DNA from 2 places in the Dorea sp. MB18-49 genome. Region 1 is predicted to be linked to the other one. Evidence: riboswitches for the same ligand, from Rfam matches in the RefSeq annotation. Region 1 holds a riboswitch; the other holds the start of a gene.
What was found. Region 1 has a riboswitch for FMN ahead of NCY30_RS11245 (ECF transporter S component). Riboswitches for the same ligand answer to the same signal wherever they lie in the genome.
Positions count from the first base shown of each region.

Region 1 (3,403 bases):
AATGAGATTCATCTGGCAATGCAGACAGATGATATGGACGCGGCACTGGCATTCCATAAAGAGATGAATTGCGTCTGTTTTGAGAATCCGGAGATGGGTATTTATTTTATTAATGATCCGGATGGGTATTGGGTGGAGATTTGTCCGGCTGAATAAGTTTTCTATTTAGTTCATCATCGTGGCCTCTCGGTCCTTTAGAAAGCGTTGGTATTCTGTTTTTGGCTAAGATTCCACGATGAAGAAGTTGTAACTGGCCAATGATAATGAATTCAATAGAGGGACTGTAACTTTTGTGTGTAACCGGGAAGTTGTGGTGAAGGCCCTTGGTTTTCTGGCTTTTTTGTTGCCATATGTTCGTAAGAACCTGTTGCTTGCAGGTTATGTTGGTAACGGGTTTTGTAAGCAAACTTTCGGCATCACAACGGTTACGGTTCCTCTGTTTTATTTTTTATGGCATGCGAAAACGTGACTGAAAAAAAGTATAGCAGGGATTGCTGTGCATATGAAATCATGGTTGGAACTTCTTAAGTAAAAAAATCGGCCGTTAGCCGGTCAAAAATCATTTGTCTGAGCGATCAGCGAGTTATGATTTTTGACCGGCTGCTTTTAGGTCGATTTTTTTACTTTAGATGTTCCCCATGATCGAATCAGCACAGCAATCCCTGCTATACTTTTTTCAGGCCCGGGGTAAGCCACCATAATAAATGAAACACCCCTACGCATTCATCTTCAATATCGGACTGATTTTTTTATAAACCAGGAACACGATCAAAGATACCAGTATACCTTTCAGCAGATTGAATGGTCCGACTGCCAGTATCACGAAAGTCTTAAGGTCTGTGATATGTTTGTTTACGGCAGTTCCCATTCCAACCAGGCCGTCGATCGGCATACCGAATGCTTTGGCATATGCCGGTAGTAATACGAAGGCATTCAGAAAACATCCGACTACTGTCATGAATACGGTTCCCGCTGCCATTCCGGCTACTGCTCCGGTTCTGGTATGTTTCTTATGGTAGATCAATGCGGCCGGCACAACCAGTGAACAGCCAATCAGGAAGTTTGCAATTTCTCCGACTCCCGCTGTCATAGTTCCGTTGATTGCAAAGTTCAGTAAGATCTTGATAAGTTCTATTGCCGCTCCGGCGAGTGGTCCCATTGCAAAACTTCCGATCAGAATCGGTACTTCGCTGAAATCTATCTCATAGAAGGACGGAGCGAACGGAAGCGGAATTTCGAACAACATCAATACTGTTGCGATTGCCGATAACATACCAATCTGTGCCATTGTCCTGATTTTGTTTCTGTTCTTTTCATTTTGTCTTGTCATTACTTTTGTACTCATCTTTCTTTCTCCTTTAAACCGAATTATATTCTAAAGGAAGAAACTTCTTAATTTTGAACCATACAATATTCACATAGCAAGCAAAAACCCCGCCACCCAAAGGGCAACGGGGCAATCATATCATTCTGATAATCCTGTAAATATCGTATCATCCTTCTCTCATCCAGACTTTACTGTCGGTTCCGGAATCTCACCAGATCGGCTGATCATCACATTGATAACATCTGTTCAGATATCTCTGACCAGAAATTCTTCAAATGACCAGTTCGCGGACTTTACCGCCGGTTGGGAATCACACCCTGCCCCGAAGAATCTTCTTTCGTCTTATATTATAGTACGGCATATCCGTCTATGCAACCATTATTTTGTGCTCATCTCACGGATCAGTTTTCTGATTGGAAGAACAAATGTCGGAGATACAGACAATTCATCGATTCCCATCTTAAGGAATGTCTCTGTCAGAGTCATATCTGCTCCAAGTTCTCCGCAGATACCAACCCAGCATCCTGCTTTGTGTCCGTTTTCGATCGTCTTCTGAATCATGCGGAGCACTGCCGGATGATGTGCATCGTAAATGTTGTCAAGCTTACTGTTCTGTCTGTCAATCGCCAGTGTATACTGGGTCAGGTCATTTGTTCCGATACTGAAGAAGTCTACCTCTTCTGCCAGAAGATCACTGATCATCACTGCTGCCGGTGTCTCGATCATGATACCCTGTTCAACTTCACCATACTCGATTCCTTTTTCTGTCAGTTCTGCCTTGATAGACTCTACGATCTTCTTGATCTCTTTTACTTCATCTACAGAGATGATCATCGGGTACATAATTCCAATGTTACCATATGCGCTTGCACGGAGAAGTGCGCGAAGCTGTGTACGGAAGATATCTCTTCTGTCCAGACAGATACGGATCGCACGGTATCCCATAGCTGGGTTCTCTTCATGGTCAAGGTTGAAGTAATCTACCTGCTTGTCTGCACCGATATCCAGTGTACGCACGATTACTTTCTTTCCTGCCATGTTCTCTGCAACCGTCTTGTATGCCTGGAACTGTGCTTCTTCATTCGGATAGTTATCTGCTTCCAGATATAAGAACTCACTTCTGAACAGACCGATTCCGGCTGCATCATTGGCAAGTACGCTTGCAACGTCTTTTACGCCACCGATATTTGCATATAATTTGATGTGTTTTCCATCTACAGTTACGTCTTCTTTTCCCTTTAATTCCTGAAGAAGTTCTCTTGCTTTGATGTCTTCTTCTTTCTTTTCCTGCATTTTCTTTAAGATATCTTCGTCCGGATCAATGTAGAATGTTCCTGTGTAGCCGTCTACGACTGCCATCTTTCCATTCCATTCTTCCTTGATATCTACTTCGATCAATGCCGGAATGTTCATGGTTCTTGCAAGGATTGCAGTATGTGAGTTTGCAGATCCAAGTCTGGTTACGAATGCAAGAAGTTTCTCTTTGTCCATCTGGACACTCTCACTCGGTGCAAGGTCTTCTGCCACAACGATCACTGGTTCATCACCGATAGCTCCACCGCTTTCGTTCCCACTTAAGATATTTACCATACGTTCGGAAATATCTTTTACATCTGCAGCTCTTGCTTTGAAATAATCGTCTTCCATCTCCGCAAACATTTTTGCAAAGTTATCGCCTGTTGTAGCAACGGCAAATTCAGCATTTACCTGCTGTGTCTCGATGATATTTACAACAGAATCGATATAATCATCATCCTCCAGCATCATCTGGTGTACTTCAAATACAGCTGCGTTTGCTTCGCCGACTTCTTTTAACGCTTTTTCATACAGTCCCTGTAACTGCTCTGCTGCCTTTGCACGTGCATCCTCATATCGTTTGATCTGCTCTGCAGTATCTTCTATTTTCACACGTTTTACAGGTTGTTCTCCCTTCTGGTAGAACAATATCTTTCCAATTGCAATTCCTTTAAATATTGATTTGCCAGTATACATCTCCATAAATGATACCTCATCCTTCCTTAAATCTTTGTAAATATTCTAACTCACAATGCCTGCAAAGTCTAGTTTTTCGTATGA
Region 1 is NZ_JAMOYX010000039.1:20,349-23,751, reverse strand. Features, by position in the region: gene NCY30_RS11250 (VOC family protein) at 1-156, shown strand, start outside; gene NCY30_RS11245 (ECF transporter S component) at 716-1,345, opposite strand; FMN riboswitch at 1,493-1,661, opposite strand; gene ptsP (phosphoenolpyruvate--protein phosphotransferase) at 1,706-3,325, opposite strand; gene NCY30_RS11235 (YitT family protein) at 3,388-3,403, opposite strand, start outside.

Region 2 (3,403 bases), on a different contig from region 1:
TTGTTTTGTGACATTCTATTTATCCTCCTGTTCTAAAATCCGAATTCCTGCAAAAATTCCATCGTAATTCCGGATTCTTTTTTCTCTTCTTCACTCTTTCCAAGGCCTAACAGCCTTTCTACGTATTTTCCGATCACATCATTCTCCAGATTCACAGAATCGCCCGGCACTTTTTCCAAAAGCGTCGTTTCTTCTCCTGTATGCGGGATAACCGATACCTGAAATCCCTCTTCCTCTACTTTTGCCACCGTCAGGCTGATGCCATCTATACAGATGGAGCCCTTTTCTACGATCAGATGTAATATCTGCGGCGATGTTCCGATAGATACCCAGATGGCATTCTCCTCCCGGATCAGAGACCGGATCACACCGGTTCCGTCAATATGACCGCTTACGATATGTCCTCCAAATCTTCCGTCTGCAGCCATTGCCCGTTCCAGATTCACCTGACTTCCGACTTTACAGCTTCCCAGACTGCTTCTCCTGATGGTCTCTGCCATCACATCTGCAGTAAATCCATCCGGCTGAAGTGATGTAACTGTCAGACACACTCCATTGACTGCGATACTGTCACCGATCTTCGTTCTTTCCAATACCTTCTTCGCCTTGACTGCCAGAACTCCCGACTCTCCGGTCAGCTGCATATAGCGGACCGATCCTTTCTCTTCTACGATTCCTGTAAACATGGCCCCTCCTGTTCTTTTTCACATACCTGACAGATTATCCTGATGTCTTCACCGATCCGGCAGATATCCGTACATTTCAGTTTCAATGCTTCTGATGGAAGTCCGATGCCGATTCCTTGCACCGGTGTCTTACTGTTCTTTCCGCCAAATAATTTTGGTGCGATAAAACAGTGTACCTCTTTTACAATTCCTGCCCGCAGTGCACTGTCGTTCAGCGTGCCCCCGCCTTCCAGCAGAATGCTGTCAATGCCCTCATTTCCAAGATTTGTCATCAGCTTTTTAAGGTCTATCTGACCTTTTTCATCCGGACAGCAGACAGTATCCACGCCTTTCGCATGTAACCATTCTATTTTTTCTGTTATTTCTTCGTTCTCTTCCCGTCCTGCATAAGCCACGATTGTCCGGTACTCTTTTGCACTTCTTACAATCTGGCTGTCAAGCGGTATCCTAAGACTGCTGTCGCATACTATTCTGACCGGACTTTTCCATCCTTCTACCCGGACATTCAACATCGGATCATCCGCAAGTACAGTCCCGATACCGGCCATAATACCCATATACCGGTGCCGCATATGCTGCACTTCCTGTCGGGCCGGTTCTCCTGTGATCCACTTCGATGCACCCGTCTTTGTCGCAATTTTCCCATCCAGTGTCATGGCATATTTCATCACTACATACGGTGTCTTCGTCGTAATATAATGGAAGAACACCGGGTTCAGACGGTCACATTCTTCCCGCATAAAATCCTGAACTACTGTAATTCCCGATTCACGCAATATCTGTGCACCTTTTCCTGCCACCTTTGGATTCGGATCCCTGGAACCAATCACCACTTTTTTAATCTTCTGTTCTATGATTGCTTCCGTACACGGCGGTGTCTTGCCATAATGACAGCATGGTTCCAGCGTAACATAGATTGTCGCACCCTCTGCCGATTCTGTAAGCGATGCGATTGCATTGCGCTCTGCATGAAGTTCTCCGCATTTTTTATGATAACCTTCCCCGATGATCCGGCCGTCTTTTACGATCACCGCACCTACCATCGGATTCGGATTCGTCCATCCTTCTCCCTTTTTTGCAAGCTGAATTGCCCGGAGCATGTATTCCTGATCCGTCATTTCTCTTCCTTCTTTCTTAGTTATACAAAAACCCCTGCAGGATACCTACAGGGGAAATGATCTGTTACATATAACTGACAAATGATCTGTTAACCAAAAAAGCTCTGAAATGGATCACCATCTCAGAGCTCAGACACTACATTCATCTTTTAAAATAACTGTACCATCATCTTCTTTCATCCAGACTATACTGTCGGCTCCGGAATCACACCGGATCATGCCTCTCGGCCCGCGGGCTTTACCGCCGGTAGGGAATCGCACCCTGCCCTGAAGATTTCGTTTTTTTTATCATAATACTTTATATATCATTTGTAAAGCAAAAGATATCAATGCATTCCAATCAGAGATCAAAAAATAATTTTTTTCAAAAAGGACTCCGGGTTTCATAAAACCGGAGTCCCTGAAAATCAAATTTCCCTTACGTCTTTCTTATCTACACTGATCACGACAATCGCTATCACAAATGCTATTGTACTTTTTATGTCTTTATCTCTATGTTTTTTGAATTATAATCCTTCCCGACACCTAATACATTTTTATAATGCCTTGTCCATGAATGCAATAATACCCGCTTCGACTTCGTTCTTAATCTCAGCATAATTATGTATCTCGTGACGGTATCCCGAGTACAGCTTCGTCGTTACGTTATGTCCGGTCTGTACCAGCCAGTTACTTACCTGATATACACCGACACCATACTCACCTACCGGATCCTGATCTCCCGCAATATTATAGATTGGCATGTCTGTCGGCACTTTTTCGGCCCACTTTGTTCCCTCGATCTGTAACATCATCTGGATGAAATCATATACCGAACGGTTGCTGGTCGGTCTGGTAAATGCATCAAACGGATCATCGGCATGATCCCGCTGTACATACGGATCGGCACAGATCCACTCATTTCCGATGCTGACCTCTCCACAGCGCTCACACATCCATCCCATCAGTTCTCCGGTATATGACGGATCGGATTCTTCTCCATGTCCTGCATCGATCGCTTCTTTTAATTTCTTTCCCGTCTCTTCTGCCCCGCGGAAGATTCCCGTTGTTCCGCAGATAGTTGCCCCGGCCAGTTCGTCCCCGTATTTTGCAATGAAATCTCTTGTGATAAAAGATCCCATGCTGTGTCCGAATAAGAAATATGGCAGATCCGGATATTTTTCACACACGATTCCTTTCAATGTATGCTCGTCTTCCATCATTGTATGCGGTCCTTTGTCTCCCCAGTCGCCCCACACATTATTGACCATTGCTGTCTTCCCATGTCCTACATGATCGTCTGCTGCCACGATATAACCCGCATCCATGAAGGCAGATATCATGTGCAGATAACGTCTGGAATGTTCCCCAAATCCGTGGATCACCTGGACGATTCCCTTCGGTTTGCAAGCCGGAACATAGATCCATCCCTGGACCTGGTCACGTCCGTTGTAGGACGCAAAAGATACTTCGTGTAACATAATGTATTCCTCCTTTTCTATCTTATCCGTACGATTTTAGATTCTTTTATTCTGTACGGTTATAAGCTGTTCTTCAAAAATCCTCTGGTATTCTTCTTCCACCTCACCAAATGCTCTGACCTCATACCTCAGATCAATA
Region 2 is NZ_JAMOYX010000044.1:4,640-8,042, reverse strand. Features, by position in the region: gene NCY30_RS11805 (bifunctional 3,4-dihydroxy-2-butanone-4-phosphate synthase/GTP cyclohydrolase II) at 1-14, opposite strand, end outside; gene ribE (riboflavin synthase) at 33-686, opposite strand; gene ribD (bifunctional diaminohydroxyphosphoribosylaminopyrimidine deaminase/5-amino-6-(5-phosphoribosylamino)uracil reductase RibD) at 668-1,804, opposite strand; FMN riboswitch at 1,969-2,083, opposite strand; gene NCY30_RS11790 (alpha/beta fold hydrolase) at 2,341-3,264, opposite strand; gene NCY30_RS11785 (HD domain-containing protein) at 3,301-3,403, opposite strand, start outside.
Region 2: linked by a shared signal. The riboswitch ahead of ribD (bifunctional diaminohydroxyphosphoribosylaminopyrimidine deaminase/5-amino-6-(5-phosphoribosylamino)uracil reductase RibD) and the one ahead of NCY30_RS11245 (ECF transporter S component) in region 1 are both predicted to bind FMN.